One region of the Rhizobium sp. AC44/96 genome, then DNA from elsewhere that is predicted to be linked to it. Evidence: predicted binding sites of a transcription regulator. Region 1 holds the regulator's gene; each other region holds the start of a gene.

What was found. Region 1 encodes PhoB, which activates phosphate uptake and scavenging genes when phosphate is short. Its sites were predicted from a motif close to TGTCATNNANCTGTCAT; they were not measured.
Region 2: the regulator PhoB is predicted to act here: its motif matches at 951-967, upstream of phoA (alkaline phosphatase).
Region 3: the regulator PhoB is predicted to act here: its motif matches at 2,918-2,934, upstream of A6U87_RS27620 (DUF2794 domain-containing protein).
Region 4: the regulator PhoB is predicted to act here: its motif matches at 1,696-1,712, upstream of A6U87_RS27490 (alkaline phosphatase).

The regions. Positions count from the first base shown of each region.
Region 1 is NZ_LXKO01000001.1:214,957-219,587, reverse strand. Features, by position in the region: gene A6U87_RS01040 (aspartate aminotransferase family protein) at 1-704, opposite strand, end outside; gene A6U87_RS01035 (GcrA family cell cycle regulator) at 1,126-1,662, shown strand; gene A6U87_RS01030 (aspartate/glutamate racemase family protein) at 1,810-2,460, shown strand; gene phoB (phosphate regulon transcriptional regulator PhoB) at 2,526-3,209, opposite strand; gene phoU (phosphate signaling complex protein PhoU) at 3,246-3,959, opposite strand; gene pstB (phosphate ABC transporter ATP-binding protein PstB) at 4,003-4,631, opposite strand, start outside.
Region 2 is NZ_LXKO01000037.1:96,089-100,719, reverse strand. Features, by position in the region: gene A6U87_RS24310 (ATP-binding protein) at 1-859, shown strand, start outside; gene phoA (alkaline phosphatase) at 1,032-2,489, shown strand; gene rpsD (30S ribosomal protein S4) at 2,746-3,363, shown strand; gene A6U87_RS24295 (glutaminase) at 3,439-4,368, shown strand; gene ttcA (tRNA 2-thiocytidine(32) synthetase TtcA) at 4,428-4,631, shown strand, end outside.
Region 3 is NZ_LXKO01000041.1:149,837-154,467, reverse strand. Features, by position in the region: gene acnA (aconitate hydratase AcnA) at 1-1,627, shown strand, start outside; gene A6U87_RS27625 (thioredoxin family protein) at 1,867-2,604, shown strand; gene A6U87_RS27620 (DUF2794 domain-containing protein) at 2,958-3,356, shown strand; gene A6U87_RS27615 (GNAT family N-acetyltransferase) at 3,363-3,920, opposite strand; gene A6U87_RS27610 (Bax inhibitor-1/YccA family protein) at 4,026-4,631, opposite strand, start outside.
Region 4 is NZ_LXKO01000041.1:123,072-127,702, reverse strand. Features, by position in the region: gene A6U87_RS27495 (iron ABC transporter permease) at 1-1,650, shown strand, start outside; gene A6U87_RS27490 (alkaline phosphatase) at 1,789-3,366, shown strand; gene typA (translational GTPase TypA) at 3,490-4,631, shown strand, end outside.

The sequences.
Region 1 (4,631 bases):
CCCGACCACTCATGCGCAAAAAGCTTGCCCGTGCGTCCGACACCGCTCTGAACCTCGTCGAGGATCAGCAGCAGGCCATTGTCATCGCAGATCTGGCGCAGCGCCTTCATGAATTCGGTAGTCGCGGGACGAATGCCGCCCTCGCCCTGAACGGGCTCGATCAGGATGGCTGCCGTTTCCGCTGTGATCGCAGCCTTCACCGCTTCGACATCGCCGAACGTCACCTGGTCGAAGCCCGGTGCCTTGGGACCAAAGCCTTCCAGGTACTTTTCCTGCCCGCCAGCGGCGATGGTCGCCAGCGTCCGGCCGTGGAATGCACCTTCGAACGTGATGATATGGAAACGCTCGGGGTGACCCTTGGAGAACTGGTAGCGGCGCGCCGTCTTGATCGCGCACTCGAGTGCCTCGGCGCCGGAATTGGTGAAGAACACCTTGTCCGCGAAGGTCGCCTGCGTCAGGCGCTTTGCGAATGTTTCCTGGCCCGGGATTTCATAGATGTTGGACAGGTGCCAGACCTTGTCGGCCTGCGCTTTCAGCGCGCCGACGACATGAGGATGCCCATGACCAACCGACGTCACGGCAACGCCGGCACCAAAATCAAGATATCGCTCGCCAGTTTCGGTGATTAGCCACACGCCCTCTCCTCGCTCGAACCGCAAAGGGGCACGAGAGTAGGTATCATAAAGCGGCGCGGCTTCAGCCATGGCGCGATCTCCTGTCATTGGCTACATCGGACTCCGGCTAAAAAGCGGGTCCAGAAAATTAAAAATGCCGCCTTTCGGCGGCGAGCAGCACTATTTACTTTTCGCACTGCAATGTCAACAAAACTGAGGTTTTAGTGCATGCGTCAAGCTGGCAATCAGGGCGCCTAAATCTATCAACAATTAATGTTGCATAAATGACTCTTCGCGCCAGCAAGTTGGGGAAAACTTGAAATTCGATTCCCCGCGATTCAACCGACTCTTGTCACGGAGTCAGCCTCACACTAGGTTAAAACTCAATTACTAGACTGCATGCGGCGGAACTAGTCACCAAAATCGAGCAAGCGTTTCTTGCCTCGGATACGTCCGGGGCAACGGTGAAGGATTCTGCCTACACCAACGCTAATAAGGCGGAGACAGGGGCATGAACTGGACAGACGAGCGCGTTGAAAAACTGAAGAAGCTGTGGTCCGAAGGCCTGAGCGCCAGCCAGATCGCGGCACAACTTGGCGGTGTAAGCCGCAATGCTGTCATTGGCAAAGTTCACCGCTTGAGCCTGCCGGGCCGGGCCAAGGCCGGCGGCACGTCGACGGCGACAAGAACGCCGAAGCGCGCCACGTCCGCGCCACGCGCTCCGAATTATGCATCCCGGATCACCGCCACCCGCACCGTCACCCGCCAGCAGGGTGCGACGATGCTGAAGGAAGAGATCGACATCGATGCGATCGAAGAAGTCAGCTACCGTCCTGCTGCCAACGTGGTCGTACCGATCTCGCGCCGCCTTGGCCTGACGGAGCTCACGGAACGCACCTGCAAGTGGCCGGTCGGCGATCCGCTGAAGGACGACTTTCACTTCTGCGGCTGTGAATCCCCGGATTCCTCACCTTACTGCACCTATCACCAGCGCATGGCGTACCAGCCGGTGAACGAACGCCGGAAGGCTGCAAACCGGGTCGCTTGATCCGGAAGCCGGATAAGGAATACAAAACGGGCCTTCGCGGCCCGTTTTTTGTTGACTGCGAGACGCGGAAGCTCGCATGCCGTACCAGGCACGGTGCGTATCTATAGGGTGCTTGCCGCTCGGCGGTCGCGCGCACTGGAGTATGCGGTGAAAATAGCCTGCCTACATACGGCCGACAGCAACGTTGCTGTATTCGAGGCCGCGGCACGAGAGATCGGCCTCGCCGAGGGAACGCTTGTCCATGCGGTCCGGCCCGACCTGCTCGCAGACGCCGAACGGTCGGGTGGGCTCACCCGCGACATTGCTCATGAAACCGCTTCGCTGCTGCGATCGCTCGGCCTGACGGCTGATGCCGTTATCCTCACATGCTCGACCCTTGGGCCGTCGGTGGACGCATTGGACGGCACGGTGTCCGTTCCCACCCTTCGCGTCGACGCTGCCTTGGCGGAACAGGCAGTTCAGGCGGGAGGCCGGATCGTCTTCCTCTGCGCGGTTCAAACCACCGTGGAACCAACGGCGCAACTCTTCGCCACGGCAGCCGAGGCAACGCAAACGGCGTTCGAAGTGCGCCTCGTGCCCGGGGCATGGGATCTGTTCAAGGCCGGCAATCGTGATGGATATCTGGCGGTCATTGCCGAGGCGGCAGATGCCGCTTATCGCGAGGGTGCAGCGACCGTTGCTCTCGCCCAGGCGTCGATGGTGGGCGCAGCCGATCTGGTCAAAGATGGTCCCAGACCCCTCAGCAGTCCAGCGGCGGGCCTTGCCGCCGCTGTGACGAGCGTTTCGCGAGACGCCTGAGCCGGCGGCTCGTTCCCACAAGACGAGCCCCCAGCGGCCCGCTCTGCTGGCGGATCGATGGAAGCCTATGCTTCCATCGAGTATCCGGCGCCACGAACGGTGCGGATCACATCCTGCATATTGGAGAAGTTCAGCGCCTTGCGCAGACGCCCGACATGGACGTCGACGGTGCGTTCGTCGACATAGATGTCGTGGCCCCAGACGCCGTCCAGAAGCTGCGAACGCGAGAAGACGCGGCCTGGCGACGCCATGAGGAATTCCAGCAGGCGGAATTCCGTCGGCCCCAGGCGGACTTCACGGCTCTTGCGATGAACGCGGTGGGTTTCGCGATCGAGTTCGATATCGCCGCACTTGAGGAGCGACGAGAGAACTTCCGGCTTGGCGCGGCGTAGCATCGCCTTGACGCGGGCAACCAGCTCGGGTGTCGAGAACGGCTTGACCACGTAGTCGTCGGCGCCGGTGGACAGGCCGCGAACGCGTTCGCTCTCCTCGCCACGGGCCGTCAACATGATGATCGGCAGACGTTCGGTTTCCGGCCGCATGCGCAGGCGACGGCAGAGCTCGATGCCGGACACGCCAGGCAGCATCCAATCGAGGATCAGAAGGTCGGGCGTGCGCTCCTGCAGCCGGATCTCGGCCTCGTCGCCGCGCAGGATGGTGTCGACCTCGAAGCCTTCGGCCTCGAGGTTATAGCGAAGAAGCACGCTCAGGGCCTCTTCGTCTTCAACGACAGCTACTTTAGGTATCATTCGTTTCGGTCTCCTGGGGGCGCGGTCGCGGAACGATTATTCAGTGACTGCGCCGACGGTGTTGGCGGTATCGTCCTTCGGACGTTCGCCTTCCGGCTGGGCACCGGTGGCCATGTAGTAGATGGTTTCGGCAATGTTGGTCGCATGGTCGCCGATGCGCTCGATGTTCTTGGCGCAGAAGAGAAGATGCGTGCAGCTGGTGATGTTGCGCGGATCTTCCATCATGTAGGTGAGCAGCTCGCGAAACAGCGAGGTGTACATCGCGTCGATTTCCTCGTCGCGCTCACGGATCGACTTGGCGCGGTCCGCAGCACGGCTCGTGTAAACGTCGAGAACTTCCTTGAGCTGGACAAGCGCCAGCTCCGAGAGGTGCTCGAGGCCGCGAGCGAGCTTGCGGGGAACGCCGCTGCTCTGCACGGCGATGACGCGCTTTGCAGTGTTCTTGCCAAGATCGCCAACGCGCTCGAGGTCGGCCGCGATGCGGATCGAACCCATGATTTCGCGAAGGTCGGCGGCCATGGGCTGACGACGTGCAATGGTGATGATCGCCTTGTCGCCGATCTCGCGCTCGGCGTGGTCGAGGATCACGTCGTCGGAAATGACCTTCTGGGCGAGCGCCGTGTCGCCGTTCACCAGGGCGCGGACAGCGTCTGAAACCATCTGTTCTGCAAGACCGCCCATTTCCGAAATACGGCGGGACAGGAACTTCAGGTCGTCGTCGTAGGCGGAATAGATATGTGTCGATGCCATGGGGCTTATCCTTGAATGTCCTGAGGGTTACCGTTGCCGGAGATCAACCGAAGCGGCCCATGATGTAGTCCTGGGTGCGCGGGTCATCCGGGTTGGTGAACATCTTGTCTGTGTCGTTTTCCTCGACGAGGTTGCCGAGGTGGAACATGGCGGTACGCTGCGAAACGCGAGCCGCCTGCTGCATCGAGTGTGTGACGATGACGATGGTGTAGCTTTCGCGCAGTTCGTGGATGAGCTCCTCGACCTTGGCGGTGGCGATCGGGTCAAGCGCGGAGCACGGCTCGTCCATCAGGATGACTTCAGGGCTGACCGCAACGGCGCGAGCAATGCAAAGGCGCTGCTGCTGACCGCCGGAGAGGCCGGTGCCGGACTCGTGAACGCGATCCTTCACTTCGTTCCACAGGCCGGCACGCTGCAGGCTGTATTCGACGATCTGGTCCATGTCAGCCTTGCTCTTTGCGAGGCCGTGGATACGCGGGCCGTAAGCGACGTTCTCGTAGATCGTCTTCGGGAACGGGTTCGGCTTCTGGAACACCATGCCGACACGGGCGCGCAGTTCGACCACGTCGATATCCGGATCGTAGATATCATCGCCGTCGAGCGTGATCTTGCCGGTGACGCGGCAATTGTCGATCGTGTCGTTCATGCGGTTCAGGCTGCGCAGGAACGTGG
Region 2 (4,631 bases), on a different contig from region 1:
CCGACGCCAGGCCGAAATGTTCCGCGATCTCAAGCGCGGCAATTTCGTCGCCCTTGGACCGGCTCTTTCACGCCGCCCGTTGCCGATCCAGATCGGCATGGTCGAGACGTCGGCGCGCTCGTCGAGCCCGAAGCTCATGCCGTTGCCGGATGCGCCGCACGACGTCGAAGACCTGATTTTCACGCCCGATCCGGAAGAGTTCCAGCGCCCGCTCGTGCGGCGCGCGGCGCCTGCGCCTCGACCGACCACCGATATTCTGGCGGAGCTGTCACGGTCCGCGCCCGCTGCGGTGTCCCAGCCTTCAGAGCCACGTGTGAGCCAACCGGAGTTTTCCGCCGAAGAGCGCGAGGAGCGGCTTGCGGCTGTTCTCAACGAAATCCTTGATGACCCGGGTTCGGCTTTCCGTACGGATTCCGTGCTTTATCAGGAGTTTCTCGTGCGCGTGCGCATGCGCCGCGTTCCCGGCCCGCCGATGTCGATGGCGGAGTTCCGGCGTCGCGTCGCGATCTCCCGGTCGGGTGTCGATGCCGCCACGGCGGAGACCGAAGCCTGGGCGACGGCGCTTTCCCTGTCCTCAGGCGTGACCGATGACCTGCAGGGCGTCTTCCTGATGCTGGCAAAGGCTGCTGTCTGCGGCGAGCCGTGCCCTTCGGACGCGCGGATTGCCCGTGCCTACGGCACGCACTCGGCGCGTCGCGCGAGGCGTCTGCTGGGTTATTTCGAGGAGCAGGGCACGGTCGTCGTCCATACGGATTTTTCCGGCAAGCGGATCGTCGCGTTCCCAGACATGAACTGCCAGACCGCGCCGGGCGATGCGAATGCCCCTGATAGCGACGACCTGCGTCCCGCCGCTGAATAGTATCTTCCAGACCGCTATATCTGAGGTGAGGGGTGTGGACGACACCTCCCCGATGCGGGTCACTCGCGTTACGCGCGAAAAAAGCTGACTTTGTCATATGTGCTTCATGCCGGCGGGGGATAAGGCGCGCGCACCCTCCGGGGTGGTGCGTATTGTCAAAGGAGATTTAGCCATGCAGACCAAACTTCGTTATCACTTGCCGCAGGTCATTGCCGCCGTCTTGCTTGCAACCGTCGCGATCCAGCCGAGCCGCGCTGACGATGCTGCCGGCAAGCTTCTCGAGCGCGCCGCAAGCGGCGAGTTGAGCGCACCTGCAGGCGCACGCCGCCTCTCCGGCGACATTACCGAAGCGTTCCGCGGCGCGATCGTCGATGGTCGTCCGAAGAATGTGATCCTGCTCATCGGCGACGGCATGGGCGATTCCGAGATCACCATCGCGCGCAACTATGCCGTTGGCGCCGGCCAGTATTTCAAGGGTATCGACGCCCTGCCGATCACCGGCCAGTACACGCATTACTCGCTCGACAAGAAGACCGGCAAGCCGACCTACGTCACGGACTCGGCTGCCTCAGGCACGGCTTGGGCAACAGGCGTGAAGAGCTATAATGGCGCGATCGGCGTCGATATTCATGAGGCAGCGCACGAGACGCTGCTGGAGAAGGCAAAGGCTGCCGGCCTCGGGACCGGGAACGTCTCGACGGCGGAATTGCAGGATGCAACGCCAGCCGTGCAGATCGCTCACGTGACGCAGCGCAAGTGCTACGGCCCGGAAGCCACTTCCGAGAAGTGCGCCAGCAATGCGCTTGAAAACGGCGGCAAGGGCTCGATCACCGAGCAGCTGCTGAATGCGCGTGCCGACGTAACGCTCGGTGGCGGCGCCAAGAGCTTCGGCGAAACCGCGAAGGCGGGCGAATGGAAGAGCAAGACCCTGCGCCAGCAGGCCGAAGAGCGTGGCTACAAGCTCGTCTCCAATCTGGACGAACTGCAGGCTGTGAAGCAGGCCAACAACGATGCGCCGGTGCTCGGTCTCTTCGCGGATGGCAACATGCCTGTTCGCTGGGAAGGTCCGAAGGCGAGCCACTACGGCAACGTCGAGAAGGAGCCAGTCGTCTGCAAGCCGAACGAGAAGCGTACAGCCGCTACGCCGACGCTGGCTCAGATGACCGCCAAGGCGATCGAACTGTTGCGCACCAATGAGAAGGGCTTCTTCCTGCAGGTCGAAGGCGCTTCGATCGACAAGCAGGACCATGCCGCCAACCCATGCGGCCAGATCGGCGAGACGGTCGATCTCGACGAAGCCGTGCAGGAAGCGCTGAAGTTCGCGCAGGAAGCCGGCGATACGCTGGTGATCGTTACGGCAGACCACGCCCATGCCAGCCAGATCGTCGATGCCGATACGAAGGCACCGGGCCTGACGGAAGCGCTGATGACCAAGGATGGCGCGGTCATGGCCGTCAGCTACGGCAACTCGGATGACGAGAACGACCAGGGCCACACCGGCGCGCAGCTGCGCATTGCCGCCTATGGCCCGCGCGCGGCCAATGTGAGCGGTCTTACGGATCAGACCGATCTGTTCTACACCATCAGCGATGCACTGGGCCTGAAGACCGAAACGGTCGGCATGAAGTAAGCCGGACGCGGCTCGAAAATCGAGCGGCTTTGGGATGGTCGGCGTGGAACGTCATTGACATTCCAGCGACTTACCCCTAAAGACCGCGCCAGCACGGGGCAGCGATGTCCCGTGTTTCATTTGACATGTCCCGTGGATCTTTCCAGTTCGCGTAACCGGAAAATCCTGTCGGGCCTCCCAAAAGGGGCCAAAGGAGGGCGTGTTTCCTTCGAGCGGTTTGGTAACAAGCCGCCGTAACACTCTGAAAGGAAATACGATGAGCAAGCGCGAATCGTCCAAGTACAAAATTGACCGCCGTATGGGCGAAAACATCTGGGGCCGTCCTAAGTCCCCGGTGAACCGTCGCGAATACGGCCCGGGCCAGCACGGCCAGCGTCGCAAGGGCAAGCTTTCGGACTTCGGTGTGCAGCTGCGCGCCAAGCAGAAGCTCAAGGGTTACTACGGTGACCTGCGCGAGAAGCAGTTCCGCGCGATCTTCGCTGAAGCCGACCGCCGCAAGGGCGACACTTCGGAAAACCTCATCGGTCTTCTGGAATCCCGCCTGGACGCGATCGTCTACCGCGCCAAGTTCGTTCCGACCGTTTTCGCTGCTCGCCAGTTCGTCAACCACGGCCACGTGACTGTGAACGGCGTTCGCGTCAACATCGGTTCTTACCGTTGCAAGGCTGGCGACGTCATCGAAGTTCGTCAGAAGTCGAAGCAGCTCGTTTCGGTTCTCGAATCGGTGTCCCTGGCTGAACGTGATGTTCCTGAGTACATCGAAGTCGACCATAACAAGATGGTTGCTACCTTCGCTCGTGTACCGGCTCTCAGCGACGTTCCGTACGCTGTTGTCATGGAACCGCACCTGGTGGTCGAATTCTATTCGCGTTAATCAGCGCGAGGCGTTTTCGCATACGGAAAAGCCGCCTCTCGGGGCGGCTTTTTTGTTATCTGGAGAGAGGGAAAGATGTTGGATCTGCAAGCCGTCCTCGACAGTATCTACAAGGAGCTCACGCCACGGATCGGCGAGGGCAAGGTTGCCGACTACATTCCGGAGCTCGCCAAGGTCGATCCTGGTCAGTTCGGACTGGCGGTCGTCACCGTTGACGGCAAGGTCTATTCCGTCGGCGATGCGGCCGTGCCCTTCTCGATCCAGAGTGTTTCCAAGGTATTCATGCTGACGCTGGCGCTCGGCAAAGTCGGCGAGGGGCTGTGGAAGCGGGTCGGCCGGGAACCATCCGGCTCGGCATTCAATTCGATCGTCCAGCTCGAGCACGAGGCGGGCATTCCGCGCAATCCCTTCATCAATGCCGGTGCGATTGCCGTTACCGATGTTGTGCTCGCCGGCCATGCGCCGCGCGAGGCTATCGGTGAACTTCTGCGATTTGTCCGCTACCTTGCCGATGACGAGTCGGTGACGATCGATGACCGGGTAGCACGTTCGGAGACGCAGACCGGCTACCGGAACTTCGCTCTGGCGAATTTCATGCGCTCCTATCGCAATCTCGACCACCCTGTTGATCACGTGCTCGGGGTGTATTTTCACCAATGCGCCTTGTCGATGTCGTGCGTCCAGCTGGCACGGGCAGGGTTGTTTCTCGCCGCGCGCGGCAGCAACCCGGTGACTGGCCATTCCGTCGTGTCGCCGAAGCGAGCGCGACGTATCAATGCACTGATGCTCACCTGTGGTCACTATGACGGTTCGGGCGACTTCGCCTACCACGTCGGCCTGCCCGGAAAGAGCGGCGTCGGCGGCGGCATCTTCGCGGTCGCGCCCGGGATTGCCTCGATCGCTGTCTGGTCGCCGGGGTTGAACAAGGTCGGAAACTCGCAGCTCGGTGCCGTTGCGCTGGAGATGCTGGCCGCTCGCACAGGCTGGTCGGTTTTCGGCGATTGATGCTGTGTTGCCTGCCAGCTTTCTGCTAGAGCAGATCCAGCCTTTGAATGGATGAGAAGATGAACATCGCAGCCGAGATTGTCGACGAGTTTGAAGCGGCGGAAGCCGAAGACGGCACCGCGCACGCGCTCTTTGCCGATGCTCCGCGCTCCGTCTCGTTCAACAAGCTGCGCAAGCGCCTGCTGCGCCAGGTTCGGCAGGCGTTCGAAGACTTCGCCATGCTCAAGGGGCAGAAGCGGTGGCTGATCGGTGTCTCCGGCGGC
Region 3 (4,631 bases), on a different contig from region 1:
AGGCGACGGCTCCGACCTCGTCTTCACCGACACGCTGGAACTCGATCTCGGCGACGTCGTGCCCGCCATGGCCGGCCCGAAGCGTCCGGAAGGTCGCATCCCGCTCGAGAACATCGCGTCCGGTTTCGCCGGCTCGATGGATGCCGATTACAAGAAGCCCGGCCAGTTGTCGAACCGCTATGCGGTCGACGGCACCGACTTCGATCTCGGCCACGGCGACGTGGCGATCGCTGCCATCACCTCCTGCACCAACACCTCGAACCCGTCGGTTCTGATCGCCGCAGGCCTTCTCGCTCGCAACGCCGTTGCCAAGGGCCTGAAGACTAAGCCGTGGGTGAAGACCTCGCTGGCACCAGGATCTCAGGTCGTCGGTGAATATCTGGCGAAGTCCGGCCTGCAGGCCGATCTCGACAAGCTCGGCTTCAACCTCGTCGGCTTCGGCTGCACGACCTGCATCGGCAACTCCGGTCCGCTGCCGGCGCCGATCTCGAAGACGATCAACGACAAGGGCCTGATCGTTTCGGGCGTTCTGTCCGGTAACCGTAACTTCGAAGGTCGTATCTCGCCCGACGTTCAGGCGAACTACCTAGCCTCCCCGCCGCTCGTCGTCGCCTATGCGCTTGCCGGTACGGTCCAGAAGGACCTGACCAAGGAGCCGATCGGTGAAGACCAGAACGGCAACCCTGTCTACCTCAAGGACATCTGGCCGACCTCGCACGAAGTGCAGGAGTTCATCCAGAAGTACGTCACCCGCGAACTTTACGAAACGAAGTACGCAGACGTGTTCAAGGGCGACGAAAACTGGCAGGCCGTCAACGTGCCGGCCGGGCAGACCTACGCCTGGGACGACAAGTCGACCTACGTGCAGAACCCGCCTTACTTCGTGGGCATGGGCAAGACCGGCTCGGGCATTTCCGACATCAAGGGTGCGCGCGTTCTCGGCCTCTTCGGCGACAAGATCACCACCGACCACATTTCGCCGGCCGGTTCGATCAAGGCTGCGTCTCCGGCCGGTGCTTACCTGCTTGAGAACAATGTCGGCGTTGCTGACTTCAACCAGTACGGCACGCGTCGTGGCAACCATGAAGTGATGATGCGCGGCACCTTTGCCAACATCCGCATTCGCAACCACATGCTCGGCCCGAACGGCAAGGAAGGTGGCTACACCATCCATTACCCGTCGAAGGAAGAGGAATCGATCTACGACGCGGCCATGCAGTACAAGGCCGAAGGCGTTCCGCTCGTCATCTTCGCAGGTGTCGAATACGGCAACGGCTCGTCCCGTGACTGGGCGGCGAAGGGCACCAACCTGCTCGGCGTCAAGGCCGTGATCGCGCAGTCCTTCGAGCGTATCCACCGCTCGAACCTGGTCGGCATGGGTGTCATCCCCTTCGTCTTCGAAGAGGGAACGACTTGGGCAAGCCTCGGCCTGAAGGGCGACGAAATCGTCACCATCGAAGGTCTCGAGAACATCAAGCCACGCGAGAAGAAGATCGCCAAGATCACCTATGGCGACGGTTCCGTGAAGGAAGTGCCGCTCTTGTCGCGCGTCGATACGCTCGACGAGGTCATCTACCTCAACAACGGCGGCATCCTGCAGACGGTTCTTCGCGACCTCGCCGCCTGATTTTTAACTGCTATCAGTGATAATGGCCGCCGGAGAGAGATTTCCGGCGGCTTTTGCTTGCGCTGGCGGTATTGACCGCGCGGCTCACGACGATGTGTTTCGGCGTTGCTTGCAGGAGCCCCGTCTCACCCGTTCGTGACTTTTCGTTTGGATCGGGAGCGACTATCTCTACGTTCATAAATCGGAACCTGCAGTCATTTAGCTGGACTGTCGGGTGCTGAAGAAAAAGGTGCAGGTGAATGTCCGCGCGGTTTTTGATTTCGCTGATTGCAGGCGTGGCCCTTGCGGGTCCGCTTTTTGCGCAAGATGCGCCGAAAGGCGTTGTCGAGCTCTTTACCGCTCAGGGATGTTCATCCTGTCCGCCGGCTGATGCCGCTTTCCGCAAGCTGGTAGAGCGCGGCGACGTGATTGCCCTCGCCTATCACGTCGATTACTGGAATTACCTCGGCTGGGCCGATACCCTGAGTTCGAAGGAAAACACCGAACGTCAGTATGGCTACGCGCGCACGATGGGGCGCAGCAACGTCTATACGCCGCAGGTCGTGGTCAACGGTCGTGATCATGTGGCGGGCGCCGATCTCAACGGCATTACTAGCAAGCTCGATAGCTTTGTCACCGAAGGCAAAGGCCTGACGGTGCCTGTCAACGCTCGCATCAAAGATGACGAGCTGGAGATCAAAATCGGTGCCGGGCCAGGGAAAGCCAACGTCGTGATGGTCTATTTCGATCGCGAGAAGACGATCGATGTCGAAAAGGGCGAAAACAGCGGCCAGAAGATTGCCTATCTGAACAGCGTGACCGACGTTGAAACGGTCGGTATGTGGGATGGCAAGGAAACGAGCTTGACGCTACCCGCCAATGTCATGCAGAAGCCTGATCTTGAAGGTTGCGCGATTCTTCTACAGTCTTCTACCGTGGATGGAACGCCGTCGGCAATTCTTGGCGCGACGGTCATCATGGCTGGCAAGAACATCTGAAGAGTTTCACCTGCTTTGGCAGGTGGAAAACGGGGCGGCCCGGCTGATCGTATTCGGGGCTGGGGTTAAGGTCGATACGGTCAGCCGGGCCCTTTGGCGCGCTGGCGCCAAACTTTCACATTGCCTTCGAATCAGGTGAGGCGATGCGCAGTGTTGATTTTGCAGCGAATCTTGATGACCCGCAGCGCGTTGGGGGGAATTTCCCTTGCAAATGAGGCGCTGTTTTGACTGAATTACGGCGCTCGGGAGATTGCACAGAGTATGCTTAATGTGACCGGCCGGCCGCTTGCAATTTGTAAACGCTAAGGCAAACTGTCATTCTCCTGTCACAAGCGGAGGCCCTGGGAGACCTGATGACAGATCAGCCGGATTTGCGGCACGGCGAGAGCCGGACAGCCGACAGCAGTTCCCCAATCGTGGATCTCAAGGAATACAAGCAGAGCAAGGATCCGCTTCCGGTCACCTTTCATCGCCGCGAACTCGATGCGATCCTTTGGATCTACGGCCGGATGGTCGGTGAAGGCGAATGGCGGGACTATGCGATCGACCACCTGAAGGACCGCGCGGTCTTTTCGGTGTTCAAGCGTTCCGGCGAGATGCCGCTTTTCCGTATCGAGAAGAACCCGAAGCTGGCCGCAAAGCAGGGCGCGTTCTCGGTGGTCAACACGCACGGCGTCATTCTGAAGCGCGGACACGAGCTGCCGCAGGTTCTGAAGGTCTTCAACAAGACCCTCAAGCTCGTTGAGACGTGAGGGCGCTCACTCCCTGAAGAGACTGCCGGGGTAAGCATCCAGGTCAGGTTCTGATGCCGTGCCGTCGCCAAGGACGCGCTGCATGATCATCGTATCCAGCCAACGTCCGTGCTTGTAGCCTGTACCCTTGAGCAGGCCTGCTTCCTGGAAGCCCACCGCCTTGTGGAGCGTAATAGAGGCCGGGTGGGCGCCACCGATCACCGCGGTCATCTGGCGAAAACCAAGCGCTGCGCACCGCTTCACGATCTCCTCCAGAAGCATCTTGCCGATTCCGCGCCCACGCGCCTCAGGGGCCAGATAGATCGAATCCTCGACCATCCATCGATAGGCAGGGCGCGTGCGAAATGCCGATGCGTAGGCGTAGCCCAGCAAGCTGTCCGCCTCATCGACTGCTGCAATGTAGGGATAATGCTGACCGGTGATCGCCGAGAACCGTGCTGCCATCTCCGCCTCTGTCGGTGGAGCTATTTCGTAACTTGCGACGCCATTCAGCACGGCCTCGCTGTAGATGGCGGTCACAGCACCGAGATCGGAAGGTGATACGTCGCGGATGGAAACAGGCATTCGAACAGGCCGGCAATTGATGAAGACGAGACTTCAGATCATTCGCCGGAACGTCGCGCAACAAAAAAGGCGGCCGAAGCCGCCTTTTCCGATTGTTCATTCCTCTTACTTGCGGTTGCCCATGAACTGCAGGAGGAACATGAAGAGGTTGATGAAGTCGAGGTAGAGCGTCAGGGCGCCCATGATGGCCTTGCGGCCCGACACGGCTGCGTCGTCGGCTTCGTAGTACATTTCCTTGATGCGCTGAGTATCGTAGGCGGTCAGGCCTGCGAAGATCAGGACACCGATCACCGAGATCGCAAACTGCATGGCAGACGATGCCAGGAAGATGTTGACGATCGAGGCGATGATCAGGCCGAAAAGACCCATGATCAGGAACGAACCCATCGCCGACAGATCGCGCTTGGTCGAGTAGCCATAGATCGACAGCGCGCCGAAGGAGGCGGCCGTGACGAAGAAGGTCTGAACGACGCTCTGGCCCGTGTAGATCAGGAAGACCGACGAGAGCGACAATCCAACCAGCGCTGCATAGACCGCGAAGGTCGTCTGCGCGGCGGATACGCTCATGCTATTGATCCTAAAGCTCAGGAAGAACACCATTGCGAGCGGAGCAAAAATCACGATCCACTTCAGCGGGCTCGTGTAGATTGCTGCGCCGAAGGCGGTCAGCTGGCCATCGGAGACGGCGAACGTGAATGCGAAGTAGGCGGC
Region 4 (4,631 bases), on a different contig from region 1:
CCGGCCGCCTGGCTCGCCATCGCGGGTTTGAGCGTCATCGTTGCCGTTCCCTTCATCGCCATCGTCCTGCAGGGCATCTTTCCCGATCTCGGGCAGGGCTCGTTTTCGGGCCCTTTCTCGGCGCTCTTCGCCACGCTCGGCGACAGCGCGCTGATCGGCATGGCCGGCAATACCGTCCTGCTCGGCGGCTGCGTCGTCGTCGCCTCGGCGCTGGTGGCGGTGCCGCTCGGCGTCATCCGGGCGCTCTACCGCGTTCCGCTGGCGCCGCTCTGGGACGTGCTTTTGCTCGTCCCCTTCATGATCCCGCCCTACATCGCCACGCTGGGCTGGATCATGACGCTGCAGCCGCGCGGCTATCTCGAGCAGCTGGCGGGCTTCAACCTCGCGCCCTTCCTGTTCTCGCTCTTCGGCATGACCATGGTCATGGCCTTCAACACCTTTCCGGTGGTCTATTTCGCGGTGTCGCGCACGGTGGAAGCCGTCGGTGCGCGTTATGCCGATGTCGGCCGTGTCTTCGGGGCGACCCCGGCGCGCGCCTTCTGGCGGATCACGCTGCCGCTTTCGGCCCCCGGGCTCGTCGCCAGCCTGATGCTGGTTTTTGCCGCGGCGATCGAGGAATACGGCACGCCGGCAGCGCTTGGCCGCCGCGCCGGCTTCCAGGTTCTGGTCACGGGTATCGACCTGCGCATCTCCGACTGGCCGGTCGATCTGCCGGGCGCCGCGATCCTTTCCATCCTGCTCGTTACCCTGTCGCTGGTGGCTTTCCTGCTGCAGCGCTGGATCCTGTCGCGGCGTTCCTACCAGACGGTCAGCGGCAAGCCGCTCGCCAAGGACAAGCGGCCGCTCGGCGCCTACAAAGTTCTCGTCGTGATCGCGTTTGCGGTCGTTTCGTTCCTCGCCACCGGGCTGCCGCTGCTGGCGATCCTGATGACGGCGCTGTCGCGGACGATCTCCGGCGGGCTGGCCTTCGACAATCTCAGCCTCGACAATTTCGCGGCGGTATTCTCGAACAGCGCCGGCGCCGTGGAAGCGCTCGGCAACAGCTTCTCGCTCGGTATCGGCACCGCCGTCATCACCGGGCTGATCGGCGTCGTCGCCGCCTATACAGTCGTGAAGACGCGGATGCGCGGGCGCATCGCCATCGACATCATGACCATCCTGCCGAACGCGCTTCCCGGCATCGTCGTCGCCGTCGGGCTCATCCTTGCCTGGAACATGCCCTGGCTCCCCGCCACCCCCTACAATACCGGGCTGATCCTGCTGCTCGCCTATTGCTGCATCCTGTTGCCGCAGCCGGTGCGCTACACGGTGGCCGCCTTCCAGCAGATCGGCGACAGCCTGGAGGCCGCCGCGCGGGTGAGCGGCGCCAGCGGCGCCACGGCGTTTCGCCGGATCCTGCTGCCGCTGGTGTTTCCGAGCCTCGCCTCGGCCATGCTGCTCGTCTTCGCGCTGGCGTCGCGCGAGCTCGTTGCTTCCGTGGTCGTGGCGCCCGTCGGCATGCAGACCATCGCCACCTTCATCTGGCGGCAGTTCGAGCAGGGCTCGGTGGGGCTCGGCATGGCCATGGCCTTCGTCGCCATCCTCATCACCACGCTCCTGCCGCTGCTGCTGCTCAGCCTGCTTCGCCGCGGCGGGCTAGTGGCGGAGTGATGCTGCCTGCAATGTGACAGGACTGTCGCCGAAGTTTCGAAAAACCGTCATGCCGCCTTCAAGCCAATGACATGAGGGCTGCTATAGGCTCGGCGCGGGAGAATCGCTCCCGCTTTCGCAAGCCGGATAAGCCGTGGCATGAAACTGACAGAAACGACCCGCCGACGCTTTCTCTCTTCCATGGGAGCGGTTGGCGGATTTGCGGTGGCGGGGCTTGCGATGCCTTACTACGCGCGCGGATCATCCAGCCGACCGGTGTTTACATCAGGTGTTCAATCCGGCGACGTCGATGCCACTTCCGGCGTGATCTGGACGCGTGTGGACCGTCCGTCGCGGCTCCAGGTCGAATATTCGACCACCGACAAGTTTGCCAATGCCGTAAGGCTGGCGCCGCTCGACGTCACCCATGAGACCGACCTTGCCGGCAAGCTGCTGCTGCAGGGCCTGCCTGCGGATCAGGAGATCTTCTACCGATTCCGCGCGGCCGACCTGCAGGACCTCAACAGCGTATCCGAACCGATCTTGGGGCAATTCCGGACCGCGCCGACGCAAAAGCGCAGCATCCGTTTTGTCTGGTCCGGCGACACGGCCGGGCAGGGATGGGGCATCGATGACGAGGGGATGAGGACCTATTCGACAATCGCCTATCACCGGCCGGATTTCATGATCCACTCCGGCGATACCATCTATGCCGACAATCCAATTCCCGACGAGATCAGCCTTCGCGATGGGGGTGTCTGGAAGAACAGCATCGTCACCGAGGCCAAGCGCGAGATTGCCCAGACGCTCGAGCAATTTCGCGGGCAGTGGACCTATAATCTGCTTGACGACCACGTGAAGGGACTGAACGCGGTCTGTCCGGTCTTCTACCAGTGGGACGATCACGAGGTGCTGAATAACTGGTCGCCTTCGACCGATCTCCGCGACGACGCTCGCTACAGGGAAAAATCAGTCACGACACTCTCCGCCCGTGCCAGCCGTGCATTTCATGAGATGACGCCGACGCGCTACGTGGCGGAGGAACCGGGGCGGATCTATCGCAAGGTCGCCTACGGGCCGTTGCTTGACGTGTTCTTCGTTGACCTGCGCTCCTATCGCGGGCCGAACAGCCATGGTCTTGATGCGGAACCGACGCCGGATTCTCGGCTGCTCGGTGAGAAGCAGGTGGCGTGGTTGAAGCGGGAACTGGTGCGCTCGACGGCGACCTGGAAGGTGATCGCCTGCGACCTGCCGATCGGCCTGGTGATCTGGGACGATTACGGCAAGCGAAAGGGATCGGAGTCGTTTTCGAACGGCGACAACGGCGCGCCCCTCGGTCGTGAACTGGAGTTCGCCGATCTTCTCCGCTTTATCCGCGATGCCGGCATCACAAACATGATCTGGCTGACGGCCGACGTGCACTATGCGGCTGCGCATTACTACGATCCCGGCAAGGCGAAATTTCGCGAGTTCCTGCCGTTTTGGGAGTTCGTTGCCGGGCCGCTGCATTCCGGCACCTATGGACCACAGGAACTCGACATGACCTTTGGGCCAGAGGTGAAATTCATGAAGGCGGCACCGGGCGGAGCCGAGCAGAACCTGCCGCCCTCGGCCGGCATGCAGTTTTTCGGGCTGATCGATATCGATGGACAGACCGAGCAACTGACCGTCCGCCTGATGGACCGGAACGATACCGAGCTCTGGCGCACGGTTCTTGACCCCGACGTGTCGAGTTAATGCATGCATTCCTTTCATTCCGGGCTCCCCCCTTTCGCAAAGGCGAAAAACACTGTATGAGCCGCCCAAATGAAATTGGCGCCTTCTCCCAGCGCGGCGCCCCAGCCTCAGAGATTTGAACATATGGCACTTCGCAACATCGCGATTATCGCGCACGTTGACCATGGCAAGACGACATTGGTTGACGAACTCCTGAAACAGTCCGGCTCGTTCCGCGAGAACCAGCGCGTTGCAGAACGCGTCATGGACTCCAACGACCTGGAAAAGGAACGCGGCATCACGATCCTTGCCAAGGCGACCTCGGTCGAGTGGAAGGGTGTTCGCATCAACATCGTCGACACCCCCGGCCACGCCGACTTCGGCGGTGAAGTCGAGCGTATCCTGTCGATGGTGGATGGCGCGATCGTTCTGGTCGACTCGTCGGAAGGCCCGATGCCGCAGACGAAGTTCGTCGTCTCCAAGGCGCTGAAGGTCGGCCTCCGTCCGATCGTCGCGATCAACAAGATCGACCGTCCGGACGGCCGCCACGAGGAAGTCATCAACGAAGTGTTCGACCTCTTCGCAAGCCTGGACGCAACCGACGAGCAGCTCGACTTCCCGATCCTCTACGGTTCCGGCCGCGATGGCTGGATGAACGTCAATCCTGAAGGTCCGAAGGACCAGGGTCTTGCACCGCTGCTCGATCTCGTGCTCAGCCACGTTCCGGAGCCGACGGTTGCCGAAGGCCCGTTCACGATGATCGGCACGATCCTGGAAGCCAACCCCTTCCTGGGCCGTATCATCACCGGCCGCATCAATTCCGGCTCGATCAAGCCGAACCAGGCTGTCAAGGTTCTCGGCCAGGACGGCAAGATGATCGAAAGCGGTCGTATCTCGAAGATCCTGGCCTTCCGCGGCATCGAGCGCACCTCGATCGAAGAAGCGCATGCAGGCGACATCGTCGCGATCGCTGGCCTTTCCAAGGGCACGGTTGCCGATACCTTCTGCGATCCGGCTGTCAATGAAGCGCTGACCGCGCAGCCGATCGACCCGCCGACCGTTACCATGTCCTTCATCGTCAACGACAGCCCGCTGGCTGGCACCGAGGGTGACAAGGTCACCTCGCGCGTCATCCGCGACCGCCTGTTCAAGGAAGCCGAAGGCAACGTCGCGCTGAAGATCGAAGAAGCCGAAGGCAAGGATTCGTTCTATGTATCCGGTCGTGGCGAATTGCAGCTCGCCGTTCTGATCGAAACCATGCGCCGCGAAGGCTTCGAGCTCGCCGT